3 regions of the Mixta mediterraneensis genome follow, and region 2 is predicted to be linked to each of the others. Evidence: predicted binding sites of a transcription regulator. Region 2 holds the regulator's gene; each other region holds the start of a gene.
What was found. Region 2 encodes Fur, which represses iron uptake genes when iron is present. Its sites were predicted from a motif close to ATAATAATGAGAACNACTATCAA; they were not measured.
Positions count from the first base shown of each region.

Region 1: QRY16_RS14665 (TonB-dependent receptor domain-containing protein) is a predicted target of Fur. The motif match lies at 3,838-3,860, and genes of this name have one in related genera.
Region 3: QRY16_RS12180 (TonB-dependent siderophore receptor) is a predicted target of Fur. The motif match lies at 3,177-3,199, and genes of this name have one in related genera.

Region 1 is NZ_JASUAZ010000025.1:39,901-50,918, forward strand. It holds gene cydB (cytochrome d ubiquinol oxidase subunit II) at 1-40, shown strand, start outside; gene QRY16_RS14635 (DUF2474 domain-containing protein) at 42-209, shown strand; gene QRY16_RS14640 (helix-turn-helix domain-containing protein) at 389-1,258, shown strand; gene QRY16_RS14645 (hypothetical protein) at 1,438-1,647, shown strand; gene QRY16_RS14650 (siderophore-interacting protein) at 2,036-2,821, shown strand; gene QRY16_RS14655 (PadR family transcriptional regulator) at 2,902-3,441, shown strand; gene QRY16_RS14660 (Rdx family protein) at 3,457-3,753, opposite strand; gene QRY16_RS14665 (TonB-dependent receptor domain-containing protein) at 3,999-6,371, shown strand; gene QRY16_RS14670 (hemin-degrading factor) at 6,423-7,454, shown strand; gene QRY16_RS14675 (heme/hemin ABC transporter substrate-binding protein) at 7,451-8,269, shown strand; gene QRY16_RS14680 (FecCD family ABC transporter permease) at 8,262-9,251, shown strand; gene QRY16_RS14685 (heme ABC transporter ATP-binding protein) at 9,251-10,027, shown strand; gene QRY16_RS14690 (CinA family protein) at 10,114-10,605, shown strand; gene QRY16_RS14695 (MFS transporter) at 10,887-11,018, shown strand, end outside.
Region 2 is NZ_JASUAZ010000008.1:42,244-53,261, forward strand. It holds gene glnS (glutamine--tRNA ligase) at 67-1,734, shown strand; gene QRY16_RS07545 (hypothetical protein) at 1,971-2,366, shown strand; gene fur (ferric iron uptake transcriptional regulator) at 2,426-2,869, opposite strand; gene fldA (flavodoxin FldA) at 3,219-3,749, opposite strand; gene ybfE (LexA regulated protein) at 3,885-4,160, opposite strand; gene ybfF (esterase) at 4,322-5,086, opposite strand; gene seqA (replication initiation negative regulator SeqA) at 5,337-5,879, shown strand; gene pgm (phosphoglucomutase (alpha-D-glucose-1,6-bisphosphate-dependent)) at 5,905-7,545, shown strand; gene QRY16_RS07580 (YbgA family protein) at 7,805-8,761, shown strand; gene QRY16_RS07585 (type 2 GTP cyclohydrolase I) at 9,108-9,851, shown strand; gene pxpB (5-oxoprolinase subunit PxpB) at 10,011-10,667, shown strand; gene pxpC (5-oxoprolinase subunit PxpC) at 10,661-11,018, shown strand, end outside.
Region 3 is NZ_JASUAZ010000017.1:53,251-64,268, forward strand. It holds gene fhuE (ferric-rhodotorulic acid/ferric-coprogen receptor FhuE) at 1-827, opposite strand, end outside; gene QRY16_RS12175 (H-NS family histone-like protein) at 1,864-2,265, shown strand; gene QRY16_RS12180 (TonB-dependent siderophore receptor) at 3,256-5,430, shown strand; gene QRY16_RS12185 (ParD-like family protein) at 5,892-6,134, shown strand; gene map (type I methionyl aminopeptidase) at 6,134-6,919, shown strand; gene QRY16_RS12195 (MFS transporter) at 7,163-8,470, opposite strand; gene QRY16_RS12200 (2-hydroxyacid dehydrogenase) at 8,547-9,494, opposite strand; partial or broken gene QRY16_RS12205 (LacI family DNA-binding transcriptional regulator) at 9,646-10,638, opposite strand; gene idnO (gluconate 5-dehydrogenase) at 10,869-11,018, shown strand, end outside.

The DNA of each region.
Region 1 (11,018 bases), on a different contig from region 2:
GTTCCGCGGAAAAATCAAAGCAGACGAAGGATACCATTGATATGCAAACCGAGGTCAGCAGCATGAAAACCCATAATGAAACGAAAGCGCCATGGTGGAAACGCATCATGTGGCTGGTGATCATCTACGGCGCAAGCGTGCTGGCACTTGGTGTGGTGGCATCACTCTTTCGTATGATGATGACGGCGGCCGGTATGCGGAGTCATTAAACAAAGTGTTCTGCTGAAAGGCTGGCTGTGCCAGCCTTTTAATTAGTACCCTAAGCAATTAATGCGGTTTTCCCCTCCATTTCCCTACAGTTTCTTTACCCTTCCTTACGTTCGTTATAAGTTTTTGTTATGCTTTTGTGACGAATTTCTCAATTCAACTCATTTCGACATAAACTACCATGCTTAGCCTGACTCTTAAGAAACAGTACATCAACGATTTGGTGGACTGGATAGAGGCGAATCTGACCGACGAGCTCAACATCGATCTGATTACCCTGAAATCCGGCTACTCCAAATGGCATATGCAGCGCATGTTCAAAGAGATGACCGGACAAACACTGGCGGCGTATACCCGCAAACGGCGTCTGACAATGTCAGCCATGGCGCTGCGTCTCACGCGCATGCCGCTGATCGATATTGCGGTGCGTTTTGGATTTGATAATCAGCAGAACTTCACCCGCGTTTTTAAAAGCCATTTCGCGGTAACGCCTGGCGTGTTTCGTCGTATTCCCGAGCTGCCGGTGAAATATTTTCACGGCCGCATCCCGGCGTGCTCACCGCTTGAACGCGCAGAGCTGATCGAACGCAAGGACGATCTGCAGATGTGTGGAGAAGTAGCGGAGTGGGAGTGTAAGTTTGGTGATTACGTTCACGACAGCGAGCATCGTGTCGCCGATCAGGCCCGGCAATTTGTTCGCTTTGCCGGGCAACATGTCGAACGCGGATGGCTGGGTTTTCACTACAGCCCCGGTAACTCTTCCGCCGAACAGCAGCATGTTAGCCTGTTCCAGGCGCTGGAAAGTCAATACGCGGAAAAGCTGAGTTCGCAGCAGTTAAACTGGACCGCAACGCGCGGCTTGTACGCCATGATTCACTGGAGCGGCACACCGGAACAGCTGACGCGTTTTATCGCGGATATTTATTATCTGCACCTGCCGGCGCTCGGCGTGGCCCGTCGTTCGGGGAAAGATCTGCTGCGTTTAGATTTCAAAGCCTCAACACCTGACTGGTTAGTCGGCGTTTTCTCCGTCCCGGTAACCAAAGACTGACCGCACTATTTGTGCGGTAAACCGTGACTAACCGCACGATTTTATAAAAAAATAGCCCTGTCCGGCGTAAAATTCTCTTCCGAAACCCTGACGTTGCGCATTCATCGGGCAATTTCCCGTCAGGGCTGGATATTTATCTGCACTTCAGGCCATTTCTGGCTAAAAATGACAAAGACGAAATGATGCGACTCTCAATGTTGTTCCTTATTACAGCGCTGTCTGCTATTCCGGCTCTTACTGCGGCACAGATGGCAGAGCCATTCAGTCCGCCAGCCGGGCTGCATCCACACTCTCAGGCAACGCAGCATGAAATTCTGGGCGATGGTCAGTTACCTCAGCACAGCCAGGACAATCCGGCTACGCCAGGTTTTCGTGGCAATAACTTCTGAATCAAAAAGTTAACGCGACGGCTCACCTTTTAAATTTTCTTTTCTCCTGTTGCTACTGGCTTAACGTTGCGCGATCGGAAACGCCAGGTCGGTTTTACCGTTGCTGGCGATCTCTCATTCCATAGCATGCCTCACTGCCTGCATCTCACTTAACCTTCGTACTCAATGCCTGTGCCTGGCAGTTTTACTGCAGCCTGCTGACGGTTAAAATATATCTTAATCCGCAACGATCGCATTTTTTGTCATTGTGGTTAAGATATATCATAGCTATCTTGAACGCCTTTAGATGAGAATGATTTTTATTTGTTAAATAGCGGGTGAAACCTCCTGGTATCACCAGTCGCAGCGGCATGCGGATGCGTGTGCCTCGCATGACAGGAGAATATTTTTGCGAAACAACAAAAGCCTAAGCCGTGCGCCGCAGCGTGTACGCAACGAATTGCGTTTTCGTCATATTACGGTGGCGAGCAAAACCAAAGTCGCCGACCATTTCTGGCGCATCGTTTTTAGCGGTAGCGATCTGGCCGGTTTCAATTCGCCGGGATTTGACGATCACATCAAAGTATTTTTTCCGGAAGCAGGCAGCGGGGCTTTAGCGCTGCCACAGATGACCGATGACGGGGTTGTATGGAAAGAGGGCGTACGTCCACCGGCGCGTGATTACACGCCGCTGCAATTTGATGGTGAGTCTTCACTCACGCTCGACTTCTATATCCACGAAAGCGGTGTCGCCAGCGACTGGGCGACCCAGGCAAAAATTGGCGATACCCTGATTATGGGCGGGCCGCGCGGCTCACTGGTTGTACCAACCGATTACGCTTTCCAGCTCTATGTTTGTGATGAAACGGGTTTACCGGCATTTAAACGCCGCAAAGAAGCTGTTCAGGTTGAAGAGTTACATCTGTTTGCCTACACCAGTGAAGAAACGGGACGCGATTATCTACCGGATCTGACGGGCGTGAACGCCAACTGGCTTGGCAATGGCACCATGCAAAGCGACAATCTGGGTTCGCTGATTGCCGCGCTCGACAAAATTTCGATTCCGCAGGATGAGTATTTTATCTGGCTGACCGGTGAAGGCGAGTTCGTAAAAACCCTGAGCGACTATTTCACTGTGCGTCGCGGTATCGACCCGGCTTATGTGCGGGCGGTCGCCTACTGGCATCAGAAGTAAGTTACCCGCGCCGCCTGTGTTGAATTTTGCCAGGCGGCAGACTACTATCAACCTCCACTTTTTCCATCCCCAGGCAGGCAATGAAACAGGATTCGGCATTTTCATGTCACAACGACCCTTCATCTCGTTCAGGTGCTTGTGGTGGACGTCGCAAACGTCGGGAAAAAATGCTGGATGCCAGTGATATTCGTTTGTTAATGCTGCACTTTCTTGCGCAGAATACTGCGCATGGCTATGAACTGATCAAATCGGTTGAAGAGCTGTCGAAAGGGGAGTATTCGCCCAGCCCTGGCATTATTTACCCCAATTTAACGCTGCTGGAAGAGATGGATGCCATTCGCGTGATCGATGCGCAGGCGTCACGTAAAGCCTATTCGCTGAACGATGCCGGGCGCGACCTGCTGGTAAAGAACCGCGAACATGTGGCTAACCTGATCGATCGATTATCGTCGCTGGCTATTTTGGTGAATAATCGCAGCATTCCAGATGTGGAACAGGCGATACATAACATGAAACTCGCGTTAAATGGTCGCCTGTCGCAGGAAGGGATCTCTGATCATACCTTGCAGGTGATTATCGCTGCACTTAATGAAGCCGCAGAGAAAATCGCCAAAAGCTGATTATTTTTCTGGAGTTTATTGCGTGTCGGATTTTTTCTTATCGACATGCCCCAGTGAACGTTCAGGGAAACAATAATCACGTACCCGCTGTTTCAACGCTGACGCATCGGGGAATCCTCCATCGCGTTTGCGTTCCCACAACAAAAAACCATCCACCTTAATTTCAAATATCCCGCCAGTGCCGGGCTTAAGCGTGACTGCGGCGAGATCCCCGGCAAAGGTATGTAACAGTTCCTGCGCCATCCATGCTGAGCGCAGCAGCCAGTTACATTGCGTGCAATAGTGAATTTCAATAGCGGGTTTAGGCGTCATGTCAGTTACCTCCTCAAATGGATGGGTTATTCGTAGATGACAAAGTTTAACAAAATGTGCTGCCTAAGATACATCTTAATGCAAATACTATTGATAATGATTACCAATTGCATTAGATTCCCGGCAAACAATTCAGACCTAAAATAAGTTCAATATTTTTATGGCGTTATTGTACAAAGCCATAGTTTCATACTGTCAGCAAGGAAGTGAGCGGATACTAACTATTAATCAGGTAATTCGCACTCATGTCATCACTCTTTCAGGGATCAACACAACAGCGTCTGTACAAAATAGCGCTGATCGCTTCTGCTATACATACCGCCTGTGGATATGCCGCCAGCACTGATAATACGGTATTGGCGCTCTCCAGCAGCAAAAGCGCTACCAGCGAACCGGTGATGACCGTCACCGCGCCGGCAACCGAAAAACAGGCGGGCAGTAAAACCACGATTAGCGCGGCAGAACTGCAACGGCGCGGTGCTAACGACTTTGGTTCAATTATGCGTTATGAGCCGCTAATCAGCGCTACCGGTGCCAGCGGGGGATCGTCGGCTGGCAAAAGTGGCTTTGACCGCGCCGGTTATACCGGATACAACATTCGTGGTCTGGAAAGCAACCGTGTTGGGTTGGATGTAGATGGCATTCCGCTGCCAGAAGCTACCGGACGAAGTTATGTTAGCCGTGCGGGTTTAAATACCTTTGGTATCGGACGTGATTATATTGATCCTTACCTGTTTGGGCGCGTTGATATTGAGAAGGGCGCAACGTCTGTTGAGCAGCCAAACACTTCCATTGGCGGTAATGTCTCTTTCCGCAATAAAACGCCTGATGACTATCTCAATCCGGGCAAAGAAACCTACTTTGGTTACCAGAGCGATTACGACTCCTCCAGTCGCAGCTGGCACAACGGCATTACCGCCGCAGCGGGCGATGAAGAACTGCGAGGTATTTTTGTTTACAGCCGTCGCGATGGCCAGGAAACCAGGAACAACAGCGGCGTGCTGGATGCTTATCCGGCTAACTGGCATTCCGATGCCTTTATGACTTCTGGCATCTGGCAACCTAATGATGAGCACAAGCTCAGCGCAACCTTCGATTACTACCACAAAACTAATCACACCCATTACGACAGTTGGGACAGCACCGGTAATACGCTTTACGGCACCGCACAGCAGCAGAGCGATACCCGTCGCTGGGGTATCAGTCTGGCCGATGAATACACGCCGTATAATGATTTTATCGACAGTTTGCAGACCCGCGTTTACTGGCAACAAACCCAGGCGCATGACAACACTTACATGCCATCAAGCGCTAGCGCATATAAAACGGTCTACTCTGATTACAACGTTGATACTTACGGCTTCGATACCCGAGCGGCAAAAAGCCTGGGACGCCATGAAGTTAGCGCTGGCCTGAATGCACGCCTGGAAGAGACTGAACGTCCGTTCCGTGAAACGCCGACCCAAAGCGTTTACAGCGCCACCATGAAGCCGGAAGCTGACAGCCGTAGCTATGTCGTGGCGGGTTATCTGCAAGATAAGATCAATTTCGACCTGGATAGCCACAATTTCGCGGTAATTCCTGGCGTGCGCGTGATGTATCAAAATACCAGGCCACGCAATCTCTCCAGCCTGACCACCGGTAGCAGCGTGATAACCGAATCTGAAATGGACACGTTGTACGGCTCCGGCAATGCCGATACGCAGGTCCTGCCGTCCCTGACCTTTCAGTACGACCTGACGCCAGCATTAATGACCTATTTGCAGTACAAGCGCGGCGCGCAGTTTGCTAACGCCAGCCAGCTATACGGTTCATGGAATTTGGGGTCCAGCTACGCAGGCACGCAGCAATATGCGTTGATCGGCAATGCGGATTTGGATACTGAGACCAGTAATAACGTTGAATGGGGCCTGAAGGGTCAGGTCACTGAAGGTGTCACCGTCAACACCTCGGTATTCTATAACGATTACAAAAATTTCATTGCCTACACGCGCTATACCCGTTCCGGCAGTCCGGCGAAATTCGCCAACGTGCCGAGCAACATCTACACCATTTATGAAGCTGAAAACCGCGACAGAGCTTACATTTACGGCGCTGAACTCAGCACGAAGGTAAACTTTGGCACCTGGTTCGAAGAGGTTAATGGATTGAGCGCCACGCTGGCGTTCGGTTATAGCGAAGGGAAATCGAAGTCGAGCTACCTCGGCGACAAGTACATTGATATTGACAGCGTTGCGCCAATGAAAGCCGTGGTTGGCTTAGCCTGGGATGATGTGGAGCGCGGATACGGCGCAGCCGTTATCGCCACCTTCGTCAAAGGCAAAAAAGCCGAGGCCACTAACCGGGAAAGCTATACCAATAGTGGCAGCGCGATTACCGATTCCAGCACTGATTATATGCGCGTACCGGGATATGGCATGGTGGATATGACCGCGTACTGGAAAGTGACGAAAAATGTCAAGCTGAGCGGCGGCATTTATAACCTCACCGATCGTAAATACCGGGATTACCTCAGCAGCCGTGAGCTGAGTGGCAGCTCACAACAGGATGTTAACGATCAGGCGCTGGCGGTAATGCCGGGCCGTACTTTCCAGCTGGGTGTAAACGTTGATTTCTGATAATAGCAAGCCCTGCGGCAGTGCAGGGCATCTTCATGGGAGCAAAGCGTAATGAATGCGATCTACCAACATTATTTGGCATTGAAGGGCGAACAACCGAAAAAGTATGCGCGCGATCTGGCGGCGCTGATGGGTATGAGCGAAGCACAGCTGTGCGAAGCGCGTATCGGGCAGGATGCGCAGGCCCTGAAAACCGATTTTCCAGCGCTACTGGCGGCGCTGGAAGCGGTCGGCGAAACCATGAGCATCACCCGCAACGCCTATGCGATACATGAACAGCATGGCGAATATAAAAACCTGCGTTTAGGCGGTCATGGTGGGCTGGTGCTGAATCCACGCGCGCTCGATTTGCGTCTGTTTCTATCGCAATGGCACAGCGCCTTTGCTCTGCATGAACAAACCACGCGCGGCGAGCGCCAGAGTATACAAATCTTTGATCGCCATGGTGATGCGGTGCTGAAAATCTATCTCACCGAAAACACCGATAAAGCGTCCTGGCAGGCACTGATTGCCGAATTTACTCAGGCTAATGCCGCGCCGATCAGCGTACAGCCTGTTACTGCGGCTGAGTTGAGCAACAATATCGACACAGCCGCGGTTGTCAGCGAATGGCGAGCAATGACCGATGTACATCAGTTTTTTGGCTTATTAAAGCGCCACAACATTTCTCGCCAGCAGGCTTTTCGCGTGGCGGATGCCGATCTGGCCTGGCAGGTCAGTAATGATGCGCTGACAAAAGTGCTGAACCTGGCACTGCAAGATGGCAACGAAATCATGATTTTTGTCGGCAACCGCGGCTGTACCCAAATTTTTACTGGCACGGTGCAGAAACTTATGCCGATGGAAAACTGGATCAACATCTTCAATCCGCAATTCACCCTGCATTTAATGGAAAATCACATCAGCGAAAGCTGGGTAACGCGTAAACCCAGCGGCGATGGCTTCGTTACCAGCCTGGAACTGTTTGCTGCCGATGGCACGCAAATCGCGCAGCTTTATGGTCAACGCAGCGAAGGAACGCCAGAGCAAGCACGCTGGCGCGAGCAGCTAATGACGCTCAACACGGCAGGAGCAGCGGCATGAAATCGCTGTTATTGATGATGCTGATGACGCTGCCAGCCTTTGCGACTGAACGTGTGGTATCGATTGGTGGCGATGTTACGCAAATCATTTATGCGCTGGATGCCCAGCAAAATCTGGTGGCGCGCGACAGCACCAGCCAACATCCGGCGCAAGCCAACGCCTTGCCGGATATTGGCTATATGCGTCAGCTTAACGCTGAAGGCATTCTGGCGCTCAAGCCGACGCTGGTGATAAGCAGCGAGCTGGCGAAACCTTCGCTGGTGTTGCAGCAGATCGAGCAGGCGGGGGTAAAAGTAGTGGAGGTGACGGGCGAAAATAGTCTGCAGGCTATCCCGAAAAAGATCGCTACCATCGGCAAGGCGCTGAACCGTGAAGCGCAGGCGAAAACGTTAGACGCGCAGATTGAAAAGCAGCTGGCGCAACTGCCACAGCAAAAATTGCCGGTTAACGTGCTGTTTATTATGGCGAATAGCGGCATGAAGTCACTGGCGGCGGGCAGGCAAACAGCCGCTGACGGCGCAATTCGCAGCGCTGGACTGGTGAATGCCATGGCATCCATACCGCATTATCAGGCGCTGTCCCAGGAAGGAGTGGTTGCTGCGGCGCCTGATTTAGTGGTGATCGGTGATGACGGCCTGAAGGCGCTCGGCAGTAAAGACAAGCTGTGGCAGTTGCCAGGGCTGGCATTGACACCCGCGGGTCAGCATCACAATCTGCTGGTGATCGATACTATGGCGCTGCTGGGTTTTGGCCTGGATACGCCGCAGGCTATCGTTAAACTTCGACAGGCGGCGGAATCCCTCCAGCATGATTAATCTTCGTTGGCTGCTGGTCATGCTGATCGGCATGTTCGTGGCGATGGGGCTGGCGGCGAATCTCGGCGCCATGTCACTGTCGCTGCGTGCCCTGTGGCAGATGCCGCTAAGCGATATGAGTTGGCAAATCTGGCTGAATATCCGCCTGCCTCGCGTGCTGCTGGCAGTGCTGCTGGGTATGGCGCTGGCGGTATCGGGCGCGGTGATGCAGGGGCTGTTTCGTAATCCGTTGGCCGACCCTGGGCTGCTTGGCATTAGTAGCGGTGCAGGTTTAGCGGTAGCCATTGCCATCGTGATGCCGCTGGCGCTGCCAGCGGTACTGGCGCTGTGGTTGCCGATGATCGCGGCTTTTACTGGCAGCCTGATAGTGACGCTGTTGATCTTCAGCTTTAGCCGCCTGGCACGCGGTAACTTGCCGCGACTACTGCTGGTTGGTATTGCGATAAATGCCTTATGTGGCGCGGCGGTTGGTGTGCTGTCGTGGCTGAGTAACGATCAGCAGCTGCGCCAGCTGTCACTGTGGGGCATGGGCAGTTTAAGTCAGGCGCAATGGCCATCGTTACTGGCTTGTGCATTGCTGATCGTGCCGACGTTGCTGCTGTTGCAGACCCGCGTGCGTCATCTCAATCTGCTGCAGCTGGGTGAGGAGGATGCGCATTATATGGGGATTGACGTTAAACGCACGCAACGTCAGCTGCTGGTGCTCAGCGCCTTGCTGGTGGGTGCCGCCGTATCGGTGAGCGGCATTATTGGTTTCGTTGGCTTAGTGGTGCCCCATGTGATGCGTTTCTGCCTTGGCAGCGATCATCGCTGGTTGCTGCCGGGTTCGGCGCTGGCGGGAGCCATTTTATTGCTGCTGGCGGACACGCTGGCGCGAACGGTAGTGATTCCGGCAGAAATGCCGGTGGGATTGCTGACCAGCCTGATTGGCGGTCCGTGGTTTCTCTGGCTGATCCTGCGTCAGCAGCGAGGAATGGAATAATGGAACAGTTACAGGCGCACGGACTGCATTTTGCACGTGGCACGCGAACGCTGATTGATCACCTTGATCTGTCACTCGAAGCGGGCGAGATGGTGGCGTTGATTGGGCCTAACGGCGCGGGAAAATCCACCTTGCTACGCATGTTGACCGGTTTTCTGACGCCGGATCGCGGTGAGTGCCGGCTTGGTGATCGTCCTCTCCATAACTGGCCGCGTGAGCAGCTGGCACGGCGGCGTGCGGTAATGCGCCAGCAAAATACCATAACTTTTCCACAGTCTGCACAATCTGTCGTGGCGATGGGCCGCGCGCCCTGGCCGTCCATGCAATCGGCTGCGATTGTTGATGAGGTAATGACGTTAACCGGTTGTGCCGCGCTGGCTCAGCGCGACTATCGGCAACTTTCTGGCGGAGAGCAGCAGCGGGTACAGTTGGCGCGCGTACTCGCCCAGCTATGGCAGGATGGCGCACCGCATGGCTGGCTGTTTCTGGATGAACCAACCTCGGCGTTAGATCTGTTCTGGCAACAGCAAACGCTACGATTACTGCACAAGCTAACGCGCAAAGGAGATTTCAGCGTCTGTACCGTGCTGCACGATCTTAATCTGGCCTCGCTGTGGGCTGATCGCATTCTGTTGTTGCATCAGGGTAAACTGGTTGCCAAGGGTACGCCGCAGCAGGTCATGACCGAAGCGACGCTCACGCGCTGGTATCAGGCCGAGCTACAGGTAACGCCGCATATTGAAAGTGGGCGTCCCTCTATCCAGCTACGGGTATAATTTTTAAAACATCGCTTCAGCGTATGCCTTAACCGATTATTTTCAACTATACTTCATTCTCTGGGTGTACAAACAGGGAGAAAAAGATGGCGAATACGCTACATCAAGCGGCAGAAGCGCTGGGCAAACGTCTGTTATCTTTGGGACTCCGACTCTCTACCGCTGAATCCTGTACTGCTGGTTTAATCAGCATGACGCTGGCGGCGGTTGAAAGTAGCGGTGATTTCTATACCAGCGGTTTTGTAACCTACAGTGACAGGGCAAAAATACATCTGTTGGGCGTGAATGCTGAGACGATTGAACAGCATACCGCCGTCAGCGAACAAACGGTTCGCGAGATGGCGCAGGGTGCCTGTCAGCGCTCTGCGGAGCCGGTTAGTCTGGCAATTAGCGGCTATGCAGGCCCGGATGGCGGTGCAGATGGCACGCCAGCCGGGACGATTTGGGTTGGCTGGACGCTGGCGAATGGTGAAACCCATGCCAAATGCCGCCAGTTCAATGGCGAACCAAAACAGGTCATGGAGCAAGGCGCACTGTTTGCGTTAACAGAATTAACCAGACTTCTTCAAACAGCATGATGATAAAAATGCGCTGTATTTTAAGGCGCATTCTATTCCAGATAAATAAAAATCATGGCTCAATAAATATTAATGATTATCTTTATTTTTTAATTTATTTAGATATGAAGATGCCATGTTTGTCATACTATTTCAGCGCGACAGCGATCACAAAAGACCATGATATTTCTGTCATCCAACCTGTTTTTACTTTAATTATTTAAAGCGTTTCCCATAAATAATTGACGTTACCTGAAAAGGGTGGCGCGTTTTTTCTTTTTTTAGCTAACGGCAGGTGAAAAATGAAAACAGGATGGTACGGTGAGCTTAACGGGGATGAAAAAAAAACCTGGTGGGCTTGTCTGGGAGGATATACCCTCGATTCGATGGATAGCACCATCTATTCATTAGTGATGCCAATATTATTAAGCCTG
Region 2 (11,018 bases):
CTTTGTGGATCATACTCCGTTACTTTGTGGTACAAATCACCCGCTATTCGTATTGAGGATTTTGTGATGAGTGAGGCTGAAGCCCGCCCAACTAACTTTATTCGTCAGATCATTGACGAAGATTTAGCGAGCGGCAAGCACAGCAGCGTGCACACCCGTTTTCCGCCAGAACCAAATGGTTATTTGCATATTGGTCATGCTAAATCGATCTGCCTGAACTTTGGTATCGCCCAGGATTATCAAGGGCAATGCAATCTGCGTTTTGACGACACGAATCCGGTCAAAGAAGATATGGAGTTCGTTGAATCTATTAAGCATGACGTGCAATGGTTGGGTTTTGAATGGAGTGGTAAGGTTTGTTACTCCTCAGACTACTTCGATCAGCTTTATAACTATGCGGTTGAACTCATCCAAAAAGGTCTGGCTTACGTTGATGAACTCACGCCAGAACAGATTCGCGAATACCGCGGCACGTTGACGGCGCCGGGCAAAGACAGCCCTTATCGCGATCGCAGCATTGAAGAAAACCTCGCGCTATTTGAGAAAATGCGTAACGGCGGATTTGAAGAAGGTAAAGCCTGCCTGCGCGCCAGGATTGATATGGCGTCAAGCTTTATCGTGATGCGCGATCCGGTGCTGTATCGCATTAAATTTGCCGATCACCATCAGACCGGCAGTAAGTGGTGCATCTATCCGATGTATGACTTTACCCACTGTATTTCCGATGCGCTGGAAGGCATCACCCATTCACTGTGTACGCTGGAGTTCCAGGACAATCGCCGCCTCTATGACTGGGTTCTGGATAACATCACGATTCCGGTGCATCCACGGCAATACGAGTTTTCGCGTCTGAATCTGGAATATGCCGTGATGTCGAAGCGTAAACTGACTCAGCTGGTGAATGAAAAGCACGTAGAAAGCTGGGACGATCCGCGTATGCTGACCGTTTCGGGCCTGCGTCGTCGTGGTTACACCGCGGCATCCATTCGTGAGTTTTGTCGTCGCATCGGGGTGACTAAGCAAGACAATATCGTTGAGATGGCATCGCTTGAATCTTGTATTCGTGACGATCTTAATGAGAACGCGCCACGTGCAATGGCGGTGCTGGATCCACTGAAGGTCGTGATTGAAAACCTGCCTGCAGGGCATAACGAAAACATCAGTATGCCGAATCATCCAAATAAAGCGGAAATGGGCACGCGTGAAGTGCCGTTTAGCCGTGAAATTTGGATTGATCGTGCTGACTTCCGTGAGGAAGCGAACAAGCAATACAAGCGTCTGGTGTTGGGTAAAGAGGTACGTCTGCGTAATGCTTACGTCATTCGCGCGGAACGTGTCGCAAAAGATGAAGAAGGTAAGATTACCTGCATCTATTGCACCTGTGATGTAGATACACTGGGCAAAGACCCTGCAGACGGTCGAAAAGTTAAAGGTGTGATTCATTGGGTTTCAGTCGATCACGCACTGCCTGCAGAATTCCGTCTTTATGATCGCCTGTTTAGTGTGCCAAATCCGGCGGCTGCAGAGGATTTTCTTTCGACCATCAACCCAAATTCGCTGGAAATTAAACAGGGTTTTGTCGAGCCAGGCTTGAAAAATGTGGAAGCGACTTCACCCTATCAATTTGAGCGTGAAGGTTATTTCTGCGCTGACAGCTCTTACTCAAAACCTTCTCAACTGGTGTTTAACCGCACAGTGGGGCTGCGTGATACCTGGGCAAAAACTGGCGATTAAAGTTTTTCATCGCTGACATTACAAAAAAACAAAAGGGCGAATAATCGCCCTTTTTTATGGCTGTAATTTTTGTCAATGCAGCCGTTTATGCTGACATACAGAAATTGCTCATTTTGGGCAAAATTGTGAGAAATGCGAGTTTAGTAAAATTAATCTATTACAGGATGTGAAATGATGATTTTCAGGTAGGCTATGCGCTTTAGAGCGTTGCTATGCGGGTTTTAAAAGGAAAATAAATGACCGATATCGCCCAGGAAGCCAAACACAGTGTTGTTGTTTTACATCAATTAATTGAACGTATTTTCAGCCGGTCTGCAATAGTTGATGACAGCTTTCAGCTCTTACTTTCCCATTTCCATCCTGATTTTTGCATGATAACGCCACAAGGAAAACAGCTAAATTTAAATGAGGTTGAAGAACTATTTTATCAGCTGCAAGGGCAGCGTGAGGGAATGCGTATTGCTACCAGCGAGCATGTGATCATTTCGCAACATATGAATGAAATCACCATCCAGTATCGTGAACTGCAAATGATGAACGGTAAAAATCAGAGCCGCATCTCACTGGCAATCCTTGATTGCAGCACTTCTATTCCGCGCTGGCGCTACCTGCAGGAAACGCTCGTTGCCTGACGTTCAGACAGAAAAAAAGCCGGTTAAAACCGGCTTTTTCATAGGGCTGCATGGCACGTTTATTTATCGTGAAGCGTTTCGTCTTCACGGCAGTCACCCAGCGAGCAGTGACCATAGAGATACAGGCTGTGGTTCGTTAATTTAATGCCGTGGCGCGTGGCGATTTCATGTTGACGGGTCTCAATAGACTCATCACTGAACTCGATGACTTTGCCGCAGTCCAGGCAGATCAGATGATCATGATGATGCTGTTGCGTCAGCTCAAAGACAGATTTACCGCCTTCAAAGTTATGACGCGTCACGATGCCCGCATCATCGAACTGGTTCAAAACGCGGTAAACGGTCGCTAAACCAATCTCTTCGCCCATATCAATCAGGCGTTTATATAGATCTTCCGCACTGACGTGATGGCATTCAGGTTCCTGAAGCACTTCCAGAATTTTCAGTCTGGGCAGCGTGACTTTCAGGCCAGCCTTCTTTAATGCGGTATTGTTGTCAGTCATGCGGATTTTGTCCTGTTACTTTAATCACTTTTGTGGCGCTTGGCCTTGAATGTCGATCTACACCCATTCTCATTTGCGTCTCATTATAGAACTGAAGCAGCGAAATGAAAACCGAGGGGAAATGCGGGAAATCACCGTTAGCTGTAAGGCATGTACCGAGCCGGGGAATTTCTGCAGGGTTCTGTTAACATTTCGTTCAGCCTCATTTCTTATCCAGAAAAATAAGCGGATGACCGATAGGGGTATTCTACAGGTTAAACGAAGAAAGTTAAAAAAATGTGGCTATTATTTCTATAGGAATTTTCTTTGGCTCAATGTGAGCCAGCGCCCACATTGAGTCAGAGAAGCTTTACGCTTCGATAATTTCTTTGAGCTGAAGCTCGTCAAAAATCTGCTTAACCCATTTATCAACGCGTTCGTTAGTTAGTTCTGGCTGACGGTCTTCGTCGATAGTCAGACCGAGGAAGTTTTTATCGTCAGCCAGGCCCTTAGATGCTTCGAAGTGATAGCCTTCGGTTGGCCAGTGCCCAACAATGATAGCGCCGTTCGGTTCGATGATGTCACGAATGGTGCCCATCGCATCACAGAAATATTCTGCATAATCTTCCTGATCGCCACAACCAAACAGGGCGACCAGCTTACCGTTGAAATCGATCTCTTCCAGCGTGGGGAAAAAGTCATCCCAGTCGCACTGCGCTTCGCCATAATACCAGGTTGGGATGCCCAGCAGCAGGATGTCAAACGCTTCCAGATCTTCTTTGGTGCTTTTTGCGATGTCGTGCACTTCAGCAACGTCTTTACCCAGCTGTTTCTGGATCATTTTTGCAATGTTTTCGGTGTTGCCGGTATCGCTGCCAAAGAAGATGCCTACGATTGCCATGGGTAAAATAACCTCTTAAATCCTGATGATGAGTTGTGTGCTAAAGCAGCACATTTCTGCGAATAATAGCAGACGAGGCAAAAGCGCGGAACTCGTAAAGCCGCGACATTTGTTTCTGCGTGCGTTTTGTTGGCTTCAGTCCAGCTTGAGTTGTGCCAGCAACATCTGTTCGATCAGTTCGCTGCGGCTGAGGTTACGTTGTTCCGCCAGGGTATTCAGCGCCTCAACGGCTTCACGGTTCATTTTCAGTTCGACACGGCGTAGCCCGCGCCCTTTGTCACGTTTCAGTTGATTGCGTTTATTGATACGCAGTTGTTCATCGCGCGAAAGCGGGCTGGTTTTAGGGCGACCGGGTCGACGCTCCTCAGCAAACAGATCGAGCGTGGTGCGGTCAGTGTGTTCTTTTGCCATGGCTTAATGAAACTGAATGGGCGCGAGCTCAGGCCGCGCAGATTATAAATTATTGGCGCTTACCGCGACAAAAATGATCGGCGGCAAATTTTTAGCGCGCCATCATACTCCACGCTAACCGCGTGCGCCAATCCTAAACTTTTGCTGACAGGTATTTGCTTTTAAAGCGCAAAAAAACGGCGGATGCTGCGCAAAACAGCATCAGGCTTCTCGGCATGGACCCAATGTCCTGCGCCATTGATGACATGTGCCTGCGCTGCCGGAAACTGTTTTAATAATGTGTCGCGATATTGATTATCCAGATAGGCAGAATCACCGCCGCGAATAAATAAAACCGAATGCGGCCACGCTGGGATCTCCTGCCAGCCAGTAATGGTCGCGTAATTGTCCCACAGCACCGGCACGTTGAAGCGCCATTTACCGTCATGAAATGATTTGAGAATGAACTGAATCACGCCCTCTTCATTAATCACGTTGCGCATTATCCTGGCGGTTTCACTACGACGTGTAACGCCGGCTTTATTCACCGCGCGGATAGCGGCAAAAACGTCATCATGGCGGCGGGTTTGATAGTCAACCGGCGCGATGTCAATCATGACTAATTGTTCAATACGTTCAGGAGCCAGCGCGCTCAGCGCCATGGCAATTTTGCCACCCATCGAATGCCCGATAACCGACACACGATCAATGTCATGGGCGTCCAGCGTGTCGAACATGTCCTGCGCCATGACAGCGTAGTTCATCTCTTCAGATCGCGGTGACAGGCCATGATTCCGGACATCAACCTGAATTAATGGGCGATCGTCCTTTAAACCCCGCGCCAGCACGCCAAGATTGTCGAGGCTACCAAAAAGGCCGTGAATAAGCAGGACGGGTAAGGAATCAGCAGTTGATTGTTCAGTTTGCAGACGGGCGTTCAAAATCATGGCAAAGTTCTTAAGTTTGAGACCTAAGCTTAGGTTATCATGGATTCACCTTTTTAGGCGCGCCGGTTCCGGCGGCATTAGGACATATTCTGACTTTTGCCCATAAACCGTTTGAACGCTAACAGCCCGCCTGAATTTAACTTTATAATCCTCATGTTAGAACCCGCTCACATTTCGGAACGCCAAATTTTGCTAAGGGCTTTTCAGGAAACAGGTGGTTCTGTCATGGGTAAGAACCGTACGGAATAAGATGAAAACGATCGAAGTTGACGAAGAGCTCTACCGTTATATTGCCAGCCACACGCAACATATTGGCGAAAGCGCATCGGATATTCTGCGTCGCATGCTGAAGTTCACCGCCGGTCAAACTGCGGCAGCTGCGCAAACCGCAGCGAATACTGAAGGCAAAGAGGCACAGTCCGTGCGTGCCGAATTGCGTCCGCAGGATCGCGTGCGTGCGATGCGTGAACTAATGCTTTCCGATGAATATGCGGAGCAGAAGCGCGCGGTTAACCGCTTTATGCTGATTTTGTCAACGCTCTATCGTTTAGATACGAAAGCGTTTGCCGAGGCAACCGCCTCACTGCAAGGCCGCACCCGCGTATACTTTGCAGGCGATGAGCACACGCTGTTGCAGAACGGCACCCATACGAAGCCAAAACATGTTCCTGGCACGCCGTACTGGGTGATCACCAATACTAATACCGGTCGCAAAAGCAGCATGGTCGAACACATTATGCTGTCGATGCAGTTCCCACAGGAACTGACAGAGAAAGTTTGCGGCACCATTTAAACTGAAGCGTCAGGGAGAAGCGCCAATGGCCAATCACCCCCGTGCCGGGCAGCCCGCCCAGCAGAGCGATTTGATTAACGTTGCACAATTAACATCACAGTATTATGTCCTGAAGCCCGATGTGGCGAACCCGGAACATGCAGTGAAATTTGGCACATCAGGCCATCGCGGTAGCGCAGGACGGCAAAGCTTCAATGAGTTGCACATTTTGGCAATTGCCCAGGCGATTGCTGAAGAGCGTAAAAAGAATGGCGTTACGGGTCCATGCTACGTAGGTAAAGATACCCACGCGCTTTCTGAGCCAGCGATTTTGTCTGTGCTGGAAGTGCTGGCCGCCAACGGCGTTGACGTCATTGTGCAGCAGGAAAATGGCTACACGCCAACGCCGGCGATCTCCAACGCTATTCTCGAACACAATAAGTCAGGCGGCGCGCTGGCTGATGGTATCGTGATTACGCCTTCACACAATCCTCCTGAAGATGGGGGGATCAAATACAACCCGCCAAATGGTGGGCCAGCGGATACTAATGTCACTAAAGTGGTAGAAGATCGTGCTAACCAGTTGCTTAAAGACGGCCTGAAAGACGTTAAACGGCTGCCATTACATGAAGCGCTGGCAAGCGGACATATTGTCGAAAAAGATTTGATCCAGCCATACGTTGAAGGCTTGGCGCAGGTTATCGACTTTGCAGCCATTCAGAAAGCTGGCCTGAAAATTGGCGTCGATCCGCTTGGCGGTTCCGGTATGGCTTACTGGCAACGCATTGCTGAGCACTACCGATTAGATCTGACCATTGTGAACGATGCGATCGATCAAACCTTCCGCTTTATGCACCTTGATAAAGATGGCGTGGTGCGTATGGACTGCTCTTCTGAGTGCGCAATGGCGGGACTGCTGGCTTACCGCGACAAATTCGATTTGGCGTTTGGTAACGATCCCGACTACGACCGTCACGGCATTGTCACGCCAGCAGGCTTGATGAACCCAAACCATTACCTGGCGGTGGCGATCAACTATTTATTCCAGAACCGTCCGCAATGGGGCAGTGATGTTGCTGTCGGTAAAACCCTGGTGTCTAGCGCCATGATTGACCGTGTGGTTAACGACATCGGCCGCAAACTGGTTGAAGTACCGGTTGGTTTCAAATGGTTTGTCGATGGTCTCTATGACGGCAGCTTTGGCTTTGGTGGCGAAGAGAGTGCGGGGGCTTCTTTCCTGCGTTTCGATGGTACCGCATGGTCAACTGACAAAGACGGCATCATCATGTGCTTGCTGGCAGCCGAAATTACCGCGGTAACCGGCAAGAATCCACAGCAGCATTATGATGAGCTGGCCGAACGTTTTGGAGCGCCGAGTTATAACCGTTTGCAGGCACCTGCAACATCAGCTCAGAAAGCTGCACTCTCAAAACTGTCACCGGAAATGGTCAGCGCCGATACGCTGGCGGGTGATCCCATCGCTGCACGTTTAACCGCAGCGCCAGGAAATGGTGCTTCAATCGGTGGTCTGAAAGTGATGACAGAAAATGGCTGGTTTGCAGCACGTCCTTCAGGCACTGAAGACGCTTATAAAATCTATTGTGAAAGTTTCCTTGGCGCAGAACATCGGGCACAAATCGAGAAAGAAGCAGTAGAAATTGTCAGCGAAGTGCTGAAAAACGCCTGATAAACGCTGTTCTAAAAAAGCGCCTTTCAGGCGCTTTTTTTATGTCATAAAACCGTAGCCCCGGCGGTAGTCATATCCAGGGCATCCGCTGTTAGTCCTGGCGTGAGGATAACCATCCGGAGAGCAAGCCTGACTCAGTTTACCCGGTTTTTTCTGCCATCACTGGCAAAGCATCGTCAAATCTGGCGTTCTGAGCCTTTAAGTATGGCCACTTTCCGCTATCTTTAAACTTATACAACTCTCCAGAAGGTGTATAAGTATGAGTGAGAAAATTCCTGTCGGAATCAGTGCTTGTCTGCTGGGGGATAACGTCCGTTTTGATGGGAGCCACCAGCGATTAACCTTCGCAACGGAACAGCTGATGCCGTTTGTGCGCTTCGAGTCCATTTGCCCAGAGATAGCCATTGGGCTGCCTGCGCCACGACCCGCGTTGCGTCTGGTAAAGCAACAGGATGACGAATTACACCTTTGTTTCAGTAAAGACGGCGGTGAAAATGTCACGCAGGCGATGCGCAGCTGGTCAGCGGAGCGGGTGAAATCGCTGCATCATCTTTGCGGTTATATCTTGTGCGCGAAATCACCCAGTTGTGGAATGGAACGCGTACGCGTTTATGAGCCAGAAACCCATCACAATCGCAAAACGGGAACCGGTATTTTCACCGGCTTTTTACGTAAGGAGATGCCCTGGCTACCCCTTGAAGAAAATGGTCGGTTGCACGATGCCACATTGCGGGAAAACTTTGTTGGTCGTATTTGTGCGCTGCATGAATTTAATCAGATGTGGCAGGCAGGATTAACACGTTCCTGCCTGCTTGCCTTTCATCGCCGTTACAAGTTGCTGCTGCTGGCGCATTCGCAAGAAAAATATCGTGAGCTGGGACCTTTTGTGGCGTCAGTGAATCGATGGGATTCACTGGATGCATTTGCTTTTGAATACCGCCAACGGCTGATGGCGCTGATGTCGCATCCTGCCTCACGCCGTAATCACACCAATGTACTGATGCATGTACAAGGTTATTTCCGCCGCCAGCTTAGCTCGCCGCAGCGGCAGGAACTGGCGACGTTAATTGATCGCTATCGACAGGGTACGCAACCGTTATTGGCGCCGATCACCATTCTTAAGCACTACCTGGCAGAATATCCCCACGCATGGCTGGCCCAGCAACGTTATTTCGACCCTTATCCCGAAGCGTTATGCCTGCGTTATGGGCAATAATTCGAAAGTAAAATGCCCGCTTGAGCCTGGTTTTGCGTCTGGTCTGTCGCGGCGGTAAAGCCAGCGCGACTGCGCTGTATCGCCACGTCGAAACAGGGGAAGTACACGCTATGCCTTCCTACCTGCCACGACGCGAGGTACGCATTTTGATAAATAAGCTGAATTTATCTGCCCTTATTTGCTGGCGCGGGAAGCGATATACAGCCATCGCACGCGCATGGGCGAAGAAACAGAATAAGAAACTCGATTATCCGGCACCGATCGTAGAACATAAGGTTGCATGTAAAAAGACATCAATCGCTTTTGAGCGCGCAAAAAGGCGGCTTGAGGCGGCGAGGGAGCCGAAATGAATCATTATGAATTAGAGCACATCGTTAATCAGCAGCTGAATAGCCACACGTTTAGCGACTACGCACCAAACGGATTGCAGGTTGAAGGACGAGCTGAGGTCAAAACCATCATTACAGGTGTGACCGCGTGTCAGGCGCTGGTAGATGAAGCCGTGGCGCGTAACGCCGATGCGATTTTGGTACACCATGGCTACTTTTGGAAAAATGAATCCGCCATTATCAAAGGGATGAAGCGCAATCGGCTGCGTGCATTATTGGCTAATGACATCAATTTGTACGGCTGGCATTTGCCGCTGGATGCCCATGCACAGCTCGGCAACAACGCGCAGCTGGCAGAACTGCTGGATATTGATGTGCAGGGCGAAGTGGTGCCGCTGGTGTTCTGGGGCGAGCTGAAAACCCCGCTGAGTGGTGAAGAACTGGCCCAGCGCATTACGCAGAAACTGGGGCGACAGCCGCTACACTGCGGCGATAACGCGCCTGCGCAGATACGCCGTATTGCCTGGTGCAGCGGCGGTGGGCAAGGCTTTATCGATAATGCCGCCGCCTTTGGCGTTGATGCTTACCTCACGGGCGAAGTCTCTGAACAGACCATCCACAGCGCGCGTGAGCAAGGTCTGCATTTCTTTGCTGCGGGCCATCACGCCACCGAACGCGGCGGCATTAAAGCACTAGGGGAATGGCTGGCTGAAAGTTATGGCCTTGATGTCACTTTCATCGATATTCCCAATCCCGCTTAATTCCTTCTCAGGTCCTGTGTTTTTGCGCAGGACCTAAAACCATTGACACATCTCTGTCACTTTCGCATAACTATCTGCTTTATTCCGATAAGCAAATGCCTGCGCTGCGCATCTGTTTCCGTCAGATATGTGTTATTTCAGGTGAAATGGAGGTGGGTGTTGCAACGAGCACGTTGTTATTTGCTGGGCGAGCGCGCGGTGGTGCTGGAACTGGAACCGCCAGTTTCACTGGTGAGCCAACAGCGTATTTGGGGACTGAATCAACGGCTTCAGGCACATGAAGAAGTGCTTGAAGTTATTCCTGGGATGAACAACATCACTCTTTTGCTGCGTGATCCACAACATAAAGCGCTGGATGCGATTGAGCGGCTACAGCGCTGGTGGGAAGAAAGCGAAGCACAGCTACCAGAATCGCGTCAGGTCGATATTCCGGTTATCTATGGCGGTGAGGGCGGGCCGGATCTTAACGTAGTCGCTGAACAGGCTGCCATGACTCCCAAACAGGTGGTGGAGCTGCACAGCAGCGGCAATTATGTGGTGTATTTCATCGGGTTTCAGCCTGGCTTTCCCTACCTGGGCGGCCTCGATCAGCGTCTGCATATGCCGCGTCGTGCAGAACCGCGCGTGCTGGTGCCGGCAGGTTCAGTCGGCATTGGCGGCAGTCAAACCGGCGTGTATCCGCTTGCGAGTCCCGGCGGCTGGCAGCTGATTGGTCAAACCCAGGTGGCGCTATTCGAGCCAAAAAATCAACCGCCCACGTTATTGTGTCCTGGCGATACGGTACGGTTTGTGCCGCAAAAGGAGGGCGTATGTTAAGGATTCTTCGTGCCGGGCTGGCAACCAGTATTCAGGACAGCGGGCGCAACGGCTGGCGGCAATACGGTATCAGTACCAGCGGCGTATTAGATCAGCCTGCAATGACGACAGCTAACCTGCTGGTAGGTAATGATCCCGGCAGCGCCGTGCTGGAGATTGTTCTCGGCCAGTTTAAAGCTGAATTTATGCGCAACGGCTGGTTTGCCTTAACTGGCGCGGGCTGTAATGCTGAGTTGGATGGTAAAGCAGTGTGGACCGGCTGGCGCCTGCCAGTGAAAAAAGGTCAGGTTTTATCATTATCCATGCCGGTGCGCGGCATGCGCAGCTATCTGGCAATCAACGGAGGTTTCG
Region 3 (11,018 bases), on a different contig from region 2:
ACGGACAACGTAGTCGAGTCGGTCAGATCGGCATCAACCACACCATAAACAAACTGTTTTTTCGCACCATAACGCTCAATAAAGCTGTTATTGTCCTGGAAGCCAGCAACCAATCGGCCACGCACATTGCCTGATGCGCTCAGCGGGGCCGAAAGGTCGGCAACATAACGTTGTTTATCCCAGCTGCCATAACTGGCGGAAATATTGCCGGTAAAATCGCGACTGTCAGCGTGTTTCCTCACCATGTTAATAGCGGCAGACGGATTCCCCGGACCGGTCATCAGGCCGGTTGCCCCGCGAACCACTTCAATACGCTCATATAAAGCCGTATCGCTTTGTGCGTCTCCCAGATTCCAACGCGAAGCAAACACGGTCGGAATGCCGTCAACCATATAATTATCAATCAGGAAGCCGCGAGAGTAATAAGTGCGTCTGTCCATATCCGCAACGTTCTGCTGAATGCCTGTGGTATTGCTTAACACCTGCCCCAGCGATTGCAGTTGCTGATCTTCCATGCGCTGCTGGCTGATGATGCTCACCGACTGCGGAATATCACGCAAGGTGGAAGTCAATTTAGTTCCCGCACGGGTTACCGGCACGCTGTAATCAGTCTTTGTGGTATCCGCAACGCCGCTGTCCTCTGACGCACTGACCAGCATAGTCTGATTATCTGTCGCAGCTGATGTCGTGGTTTCTGCCGCACGCGCAGGGTTAGAGAAAGAAGCCGCGATGACAACCGCCAGTAGCGAGAGGCGCAGGGGGTTATGTTGCACAAGCGCAGCCGTGTGCACAGCAGTTTCCCTGACGCACTTAACATCGAAAGACATCGGTAGTTCCTCATTTATATTTTTGATTTTCTGCCACTGTTCACGGCCACGCTTTCTGCCGGAAGAACCTGATATGCCCCCCTGCTTCTTGATTTATTCAGAGATGCCTTCCCTGAGTGCCTCAGTGCGCTGGCGTGATGTTATTTGTAAAGCAAATGAGAAATATACGCATTGTCATTATCATTGCAAGAATTTGTTAACAACCCATGAAAAATTTCTCGAAACCTTAATGGACAAAAACTGATTGATAAAGAAGGATTTTTTTCAAATTAAGGTGTTTTTTGAAACCAGGAGCGTGAAAATTGTTTTAATGGTATTAAGATAGCGACAAGATTTTGCTGGTTTTACTTAAATACGAATATACAACGCTGCGCAAACCGGTGAGAAACAGCACACACCAGCTTTGCATTTGTATGTGTGGAAGCGTTGCTGGCGTTCAACAAGGCAGGCATTTATAGAGATAACCCCTTCGGGTTAACGCTATTTCAAATAAGCCAGAAAAAATTTTCCCGGAAAAATAAACATTCATTACAAACCGTTATTAACTTTTTAAAATTTGAGACCGTGCTGATTATTTTTGAGCCGTCCGCACATTATTTAAAGCAGGCATGATACCAGTGAGGATTCGGTTAGCGGTAATAGATGAATATTGCACCATTCTACTTGTCTCACTGGGCTAGTGGCACAATCTGTCCATATTTTATGGATACTACGGCAGCACCCATACGCAGAACTACAGGTTGCACTGCATGTTTACTGGCCGCGTGGCGTTATTTTCTGTATACCATTCGTATGGAGTTTTGCCGTTCTGTCTTAAGCGGTAAAATATATTTTGTCCATATGGCGATAATTTAAACGGCACTACAGCGAGCCATATTTTTAAAATCTTGCCTTTTTATGCTAATGCTTAAAAATCACATTTGTGCCTGGCGTAGCAAATAACACATTTCACCCCTTCTACATATTTCCTTCTCAACCTATTTTCCGTAAACTGACGTGCTTTATGTATATTCGTTTTAAATTTAAGGATTAATCAATGAGTGATGCGTTAAAAGCGTTGAATAACCTACGTACATTACGTGTTCAGGCCCGTGACGTTGATATTGATACGCTAAATGAAATGCTTGAGAAGCTTTCGGTGGTGATCGCTGAACGTCGCGAAGAAGAAGAAGCGGCGCTTGCGTCTGAACGAGAAAAAGCCGATAAGCTCGCAAAATATAAAGAAATGCTGTTAAACGATGGCATCGATATTGCCGATTTATCCCGGTTGGTTTCGGTTGAAGGGAAAACTAAAACCAAAAGAGCACCACGTCCCGCTAAATATCAATATACTGACGAAAATGGTGAAACTAAATTCTGGACCGGCCAGGGCCGCACGCCTTCTCCCATCAAGAAAGCACTGGAAGCGGGCGGTTCACTGGACGATTTTATGATTTAAATTTTATCGCGGCGCTTATCCAGGGCGCCGCGCTGTTTTATCCTGTTGCGCATATCATAAATAATACGCTACGTAGCCCGCATTCTATCCGTGATCACCCGCTGACACTCAGCCGTTTTTCCGGTATGAGCGCAACGGTATTATGTTCAGCGCTTTCTGCTGTTAGAAAATTTTTACATGCTAAATTAATAATATGCGTGTAGAAAACCATGCGTTACCAAACGCTCTAAAAACAGAATATAACAGGTTAATATAAAAGGGTTTTATGCAGGGAAAAGAAACATCGCTGAATTCTTTAGCATTATTCCGTCAGACGCATCATTGATGCTTCATTAAGCAAAAATTTTTCTATCTTCAAAACGATGCTGCCGTGAGATACAGCTTTCACGCCTGAGAATCCTTGCAAATATGTTTAATAACGTTCCGGTGCTTCACGCATCTGCACTAATAATTATATACGCGATCGCTACCTTCCAGTGCATAACCCATAATTTTCCTGGCGACATTGCTGACTATATTTAACGCTAATAAGCTGGAACGTGCGGTGCGTCATAAATCGCGTGCCGAAAAAAATTCCGCCCCTAAACCGTGTAGTCTGCAAATCATTTAACGCGATACTTGTTTAAATATGCCGTTAGGCGCATCACGCGCAGTGAAGTTAACACTGTATTGAACATCCCTTTTTTAAGTAGCCAGTTACAGAAAATTTAACGATTCAGGAAACACATTTCACCAACATCAAACTGTAGGCTCCAGCATGAGCAGGTCTGCCGTCACAATGACCTGTTCACACCCATTTTACTCTATTCACTTACATAGTTTATCCAAAAAAATCATCACATTATGCAGGGTTTTTACTCATTCACCGACTCACGGTTGACGTAGGTAAAAGTTTCCCAATCGTATATACAATGATAAGCATTATCATTATCATATGCATTTGCTTACAAACGTTAATTAAACAGGGAGTTTTCTCAAGTGAATGTAACTATACGTGTCCAAAAGCGTCCCGTCGCGCTTTTGCTGGCTGGACTGTTAAGTACTTCTGCTTACGGTGCTAATGAAGAAGAAACTGAAAAGCTGGCTGATGATGAAACCATGTTAGTCACCGCTGAACAGGAACTAAAACAGCAGCCGGGTGTTTCAACGATTACGGCGCAGGATATTGAGAAAAGTCCTCCTGTTAATGACCTCTCAGACATCATTCGTAAAATGCCTGGCGTCAATCTCACCGGCAATACGGCCAACGGTAGCCGCGGTAATAATCGCCAGATCGATATTCGTGGCATGGGTCCGGAAAACACTCTAATTCTGATTGATGGCGTACCTGCGACTTCACGTAATTCGGTGCGTTATAGCTGGCGTGGTGAGCGCGATTCGCGCGGCGACAGCAACTGGGTTCCGCCGGAGATGGTTGAACGTATCGAAGTTATTCGCGGTCCTGCTGCGGCACGCTACGGTTCTGGTGCGGCAGGCGGCGTAGTGAATATTATTACTAAACGTCCGACGAATGACTGGCATGGATCGTTATCGCTTTATACGAACCAGCCAGAGGATGACAAGGAAGGTGCGACTAAACGCGCTAACTTTAATCTGAGTGGTCCGTTAGCGGGCGAAGCGTTAACTATGCGTTTATATGGCAACATTAATAAAACCGATGCTGATGCTTTCAACATCAACACGGCAGAAAATGGGTCAGCGGCTGCGGGTCGGGAAGGCGTACGTAATAAAGATATAAATAGTGTGATTTCCTGGAAAATCAATCCATTACAAGTCATTGATTTTACTTATGGCTATAGCCGTCAGGGCAACATTTACGCCGGTGATACGCAATACAGTAATGGCGCAGGAAATGCGCTGATTGAATCACTTGAAGGCGATGAAACCAACCGTCTTTATCGCCAGAGTTATGGCCTGGCGCATAACGGAATCTGGGACTGGGGCCAGTCGAAACTGACCTTCAATTATGAAAAAACAAACAACACGCGCTTGCTGGAAGGTACAACAGGTAGCGGAGAGGGTCGCATCAACAGCAATACTTACTCCACCAGCCGTTTTGAAAGTTATCGTGCAGGCGGTGAGGTAAGTTTCCCATTAGAATTCCTGCGTGATCAAACCGTTACGCTTGGTGCTGAGTGGAATCGTGATGAACTAGACGATCCGGCATCCATGCAGGCAACGAATGCCTCCGGCGTGGTTATCGGCGATGTTAGCGGTGATGGTTCTTCGCGTAGCAGCACCCACTCTGCCACCATCAGCTCACTTTATTTTGAAGACAATATTGCCGCCACCGACAACACGGAAATTATTCCCGGATTGCGTTTCGATTATCACGACAGCTTTGGTGCTAACTGGAGCCCAAGCCTGAATATCTCGCAAGGTTTAGGCGATTATTTCACCGTGAAAGCCGGTATCGCTCGTGCGTTCAAGGCCCCTAACCTTTATCAGTCTACTGAAGGTTATCTACTTTCAACGCGTGGCAACGGATGTCCAGTCGGCATTGTCTCCGGTAGTTGCTATCTGTTGGGTAATAAAGATCTCGACCCGGAAGTCAGTGTTAATAAGGAATTAGGCATTGAATTTGCTAATGATGGCTACGTCGCCGGTATTACCTGGTTCCGCAATGATTATAAAAATAAAATTGTTGCGGGCACCGAAGTGCTAGGTTACGCCTCGAATGGTAATAATATTCTGCAATGGAGCAACGGCGGCAAAGCGGTAGTTGAAGGTTTCGAAGGAAATATGACCATTCCGGTTATCCGTGACGTGCTGGAATGGCGCACCAACGCAACCTACATGCTTCAGTCGAAAGATAAAGATACCGGCAATCCGCTTTCCATCATTCCTGAATATACCATCAATACTATGCTGGACTGGCAGGTTACGCAGAACTTTTCCAGTAACCTGAACTGGACAATGTATGGTCGTCAGAAGCCACGTGAACACGCCGAATCCCGTACTGAAGCGAATTCATTATCGACAAAAGAAGTGGGTGCCTATTCTGTTCTTGGCCTGAACTTCAATTACGACATCACCAAAAATCTGCGGGCTAACGCCGGTATCAGTAATCTGTTAGACAAACGTGTTTATCGTGAAGCTGAAGGCGCTTCAACCTATAACGAACCGGGTCGGGCATATTATGCCGGTCTGACTATGACGTTCTGACAGACATGACTAAAAAAGCGCCGGTAAAAAGGCGCTTTTTTATTTAAAACAGTCTATTGATCGGTTAAACCGTTTGCGTGTCATCACGCGATTGATAGATTACTTCCATTAAATTATTCAGAGATTAACGACATCCGCTTTGGTACTGATTTCAACGTGCCGGGTAATCCATGAATTTTTTGTTCGCCTGACTTTATGCTACTGAAAATTAAACTTTTTCCGAACGATTTTTTGCCTACGAAATTCAGTACATGACTGAATCCATCGTTCTTTTATTACCGAAATAAATTAACCACGTAGTTATACCCGGTTTTTCCAGATAACGTCTCAGACTTCCCCACCCTACTATGTTTGCCTTAATGGTTAGGACGGTTATTTAAGTGGCTTGTCGCCTGTTGCTTTTGAACTTTTTCTGCCCCTGTGACAATATATAAAACATATGCGTTTTATATAGGATTGATATGGGTATCGTAAAAATTTCCGATCTGATGCATGAAAATCTGCGCATCGCCAGTCAGGCAATGAGCCGCTCCATTAATTCTCAGGCTGAACATTGGTTAAAGCTGGGCATGTTGGCTGAATTATATCCGCAGCTTAACCAGCATGAGCTGGCACAAAAGCTTATTCGTGTTGAGCTGAACGGCGGGTCAGATATTCGTAACCTGATTGTTCACGACAATTCTATTTCACAAGGAAATGAATAATGAGTTCGGTAAGAATTCATACCATGCAGGAAATCGAACTGGCTCGAGCCGCCGGACATGCCGCGGCTCAGGTGTTGGCAATGATCGCTCCGCACGTTCGGCCCGGCGTCACAACGGAAGAGCTTGACGACATCTGTCACGATTTCATCGTTAATGAACTAAACGTTACACCTGCCAATATTGGTTATCACGGTTATACCCGGACAAGCTGTATTTCAGTTAATCACGTCGTTTGCCATGGCATACCGGCAGCGAAAAAACTGAAGGAGGGCGATATTGTTAACATCGACGTCGCAGTCATTAAGGACGGTTGGTATGGCGATACCAGCCGGATGTATTTTGTTGGGCAACCTTCTGTACGCGCAAAACGTCTGGTTGAAATCACTTATCAATCCATGATCGCAGGCATTAAAACCGTGCGTCCTGGCGCCACGTTAGGCGATATAGGCGCAGCTATTCAGCGCGTGGCTGAAAATGCAGGTTTTTCCGTAGTCCGGGAATATTGTGGTCACGGTGTTGGCGAAATCTATCACGACGATCCACAAATTCTGCATTATGGCTCGCCTGGAGAAGGGATGCCGCTTAAAGCGGGTATGATTTTCACCATCGAACCGATGATCAATGCCGGTAAAGCCGGAACCAGTTTGCTTTCAGATGGCTGGACGGTAGTGGCAAAAGATCGCTCACTTTCCGCACAGTGGGAACATACCGTGGCAGTAACAGAAAACGGTTTCGATTTGTTAACGCCATGGCCAGACGGTACAGGCGATTACTCGGCGATCTAATCCGGCAATACATCGCCGAAACACGCGGGAATCTTCATCCTGCCAGCAGCCCTATCCCCCTGCTTCGTGACCAACAGTATCATTGCCGTTTTTAAATGACCGACGTTCGGCAGCGTCAGATACGCAGCGTGTACATGGCGGTCAGAGGCCCAGGCGAAAGCCGGGGCCTTTTACCTCAAACCTAAAAGATCCTCGCTTAGTACGAATAAAAATGCGTAATACCGGCAATTTCTGCTATCTCAATCAGACCTGATGCGGTTGATGCCGACCCTGCTTTTCACGCTGAGATGATTCATGCAAGTCACAAGAAGCCGGCAGAGAGATACTGATCAGTCCGGCAATGACTAACGAAGCGGCTAAAGCGCAGACCGCCACGTTTTGTCCGTAAAGATAGATCATTATCCCCACCAGGTAAGGGCCACAAAATCCACCCAGATTGCCTAACCCGTTGATCACGCCACGTGCGCTACCGGCTACTTCCGGTGATGCAATACGGCCAGGAATTGACCAAAATGGGCTGGTTGCCGCCTTAAGGAAAAATCCACATATCACTAACGCGATATAAGCTGCCACCATATGATCGCGCAATATTACCGATGCCAATAGTGCGGCAGCAAAACAAAATAATGAAATCATCACCCACAGACGACGCTTACCAGTGCGATCGCTAAATAGCGAGATAAGGTAAATGCCGATCATCGTGGCGATAAACGGTAATATCGCCAGTAACCCCACATTTGCCATATTTGCACCGGTCAGGTTTTTTAAAATGCTGGGTAACCACAAGGTGTAGCCGTAATCACCGGTCTGATAGAAGAAATTCAGTGCGACTAATTTCATTAAGCCTTTATTACGAAACACATCTTTGAGAGGCGCTTTGCTAACTGGCTGTTTAGACAGACGAGCATGGCGTTCACGGCTTAGCTCTCGAACCAGATACTCCCGCTCACGCTGGGGCAGCCAACGGGCATCTTCAGGTCGATCGCTGATCACTAACCACCATACCAGTAACACCGCTGCGGACAGTAAACCTTCAATGATAAATAGCCAGCGCCAGTCAGCCATATTAATGATCATGCCGGAGATCGGTGCGGTTAACATCCCACCAAGCGGTGCAAACATCATAACAAACGCGTTGGCACGACCGAGTTCTTTTTCCGGGAACCAGTTGCTGACCATCGTTAACACCACTGGCAGCATTCCGCCTTCGGAAATCCCCAGCACAAAACGTAGCGCCAGCAGCTGATAGTGATTAGTAACAAAGCCAGTGGCGATCGACACCACCATCCACGCGATTAATGACCAGGCAATGAAGCGTTTACCGCTACCATTAACCGCAATGCGTCCACCTGGCACCTGTAAAAAAAGATACCCAATAAAGAAGATGCCACTAGCAATACCCGCCATCTGGCTGGTAATAGCGAGATCCTGCTCCATCCCGCCAGGTAAGGCAAAACTGATATTGACGCGATCCATAAACGAGATAATACAGGTGATCAAAATCGGGGCTATTACACGCATCCAGCGCGTTCCGGGTATCTTATTGTTCATGTTATGCCCTCTATTTCATGCAATACGTGGCCTTAACGATGGCCAGAAGCACATCGTTTAGGCTGATAAGGGAAGGTTAAATTGCGTTAGGTAAGGTTTGCTGCTTAAAAAAGGCGTCGACATTCGCAAAGACTACGTCACGCATTTTCTGTCGGGTTTCATGCGTTGCGCTGCCGACATGGGGTTGTAACACCACATTCTCAAGGGCGATTAATTCAGCGGGAACGTGCGGCTCAGCCTCATAAACATCCATTGCAGCACCGGCAATTGCGTTACTTTGTAACGCAGCGATTAACGCTTGTTCGTCAACTAAAGATCCACGTGCAATATTAATCAGCCATGCATGTTGCGGCATCGCCGATAAAACAGCGGCGTCAATCAGCCGGCGAGTATCATCACCCCCCGAAGCAGCAATAACCAGGAAATCACTGTCTTGTGCCAGGGAAATGAGATCATCCCGGCACACATAAGGCAGGTCCGGTTTGGCGCTTCGGCTAACGTAACTTACCGCCATATCAAACGCCACGGCACGTTTAGCGATAGCGCGGCCAATATTGCCCATACCAACAATACCAATACGTTTACCACTGACCCGGTTGCCCAATGTCGGAGAGTGGTTAAGCCATTGCCCTTCTCGCACAAACTTATCGCCTGCGACTAAATTGCGTGCGCCACTTAATATCAGGCCCAACGCCATATCTGCAACATCACTGGTTAATACCCCTGAGGTAATGGTGACGGCGATGTTGTGCTGGCGAGTAAAGTTTAGATCGACGCCATCCGTGCCAACGCCAAAAATTGCGATTAACCCTAGTGCAGGCAGCAGTTCTAGCACTGCATTACTGACACCGACATCGCCGCGTGTCACGACTGCGCGAACTGAACTGCCGTGCTTACCAAGCCAGGCCAAAGGTTCAGCCTGTTCATAAAGCCGATGAACTTCAAAATGGGCGGCGAGCTTTTCTGACAACGACTCGACAACAGGTGCAATTAATAAAACAGTTTGTGAAGGGGTAGAAGTCATCAGCAATCCTCATAACAGTTGCATTCCGCAGATGACTCTTATTAAAGGCAATCCTGAGCATTTTTTTGTGACCAGCATCACGTCAAAGCGTGTTACTAAACTGTGTTACCTAAGGCGTGATCTTCCTGACTATTCATGAAGTTGCAGAAAGCTAAATCGTGGCACCCATCGACAAACGATAATGCAGATCGACCTGCTCTATTGTCGGCTGGCGGCGAAGCTTTTTAATCAGAATTTCTGTGGCTACCTTTCCCATTTCAAAGCGCGGTGTAATAACGCTAGCCAGCTTTGGCGTGGTTACTTGCCCAATTTCCAGACCGTGAAAACCTGCAATCGCCATTTTTTCAGGCACGCTAATGCCTGCTCCCCGGCACTCCTGTAACACGCCAACCGCCAGGTCGTCGTTAGTACAAAGGATAGCGTCCATATCAGGGTACATTTGTCGTGCCAGCGTCATCATGCCAGTACCGATTGAAACCGAGGATACTTTATTCGGCACAATGCGACCTTCCGATAAAGCAGCAGCGGCCATGGCAGCCTGATAACCCGCGTAACGCTGTTCATCGCGAATATCCGACATCGATCCGAAATAAATAACCCTTCGTTTACCGCTGCCAATCAGCATATTGGTCATATCGAAACCGGCGCGGTAATTATCAAACCCGACGTTGATTCGCCCTGGCGTCTGGCTCAAACCCATGACTTCTGCCACTGGAATATTGGCTGCTTTTAAGTATTTTTCGGCGCGAACGGTATGCACTGATTCAGTTCACAATAATGCTTTAACGTTGAAGGCCAAAACGGTCGCGATTTGTTCCTCTTCACGCTGACTGTCGTAATCATAATTCACGACCAGCGTCTGAAAGCCTTGTTCAGAGGTAACAGATTCGATGCCAGCCAATAAGTCAGCAAATATCTGATTATGAAAGGAGGGAATTAATACACCAATGCGCGGCAAAGTATGACTTACCATTGCAGCGTTGTCCGCATCGGGTTGGTAGCCAACTTCTTCAATAACGCTGGCAATGCGTGCAGCAGTTTCAGCTTTAACTTTTTCCGGCGTACGTAAATACCGGCTTACCGTCATTTTTGTTACTCCCGCCAGCGTCGCAATATCGTGTAACGTGATGCGTTGCATTTTCATTCATTATGTCCGTTGAGCACCCATCCCATCTACACAGTATGTCTGGATAAGCAGATTTGTAGAATCCCTGATAGCGGCTTTAGGCGGTGATTTAACCGTAAAATACGTGATGTCTCACAGCAAAAGTAACTGACTTTTGTAACATCTTTTAAAGTGATCTCAGTCACAGTTTTGGCAGGCGTAAGATCGTGAGATAGCGCTATCAATTTCGCAAACAGAGCGGGTTTTCGATGAATACACTTTTCAGTCTGGAAGGTAAACGCATTTTGCTGACCGGTTCGGCGCAAGGCATTGGATTTGTTATGGCGCACGGTTTAGCTCAGCAAGGTGCCGAGATCATCATTAATGGCACAAATGCCGAACGCGCTGAAAATGCGGTA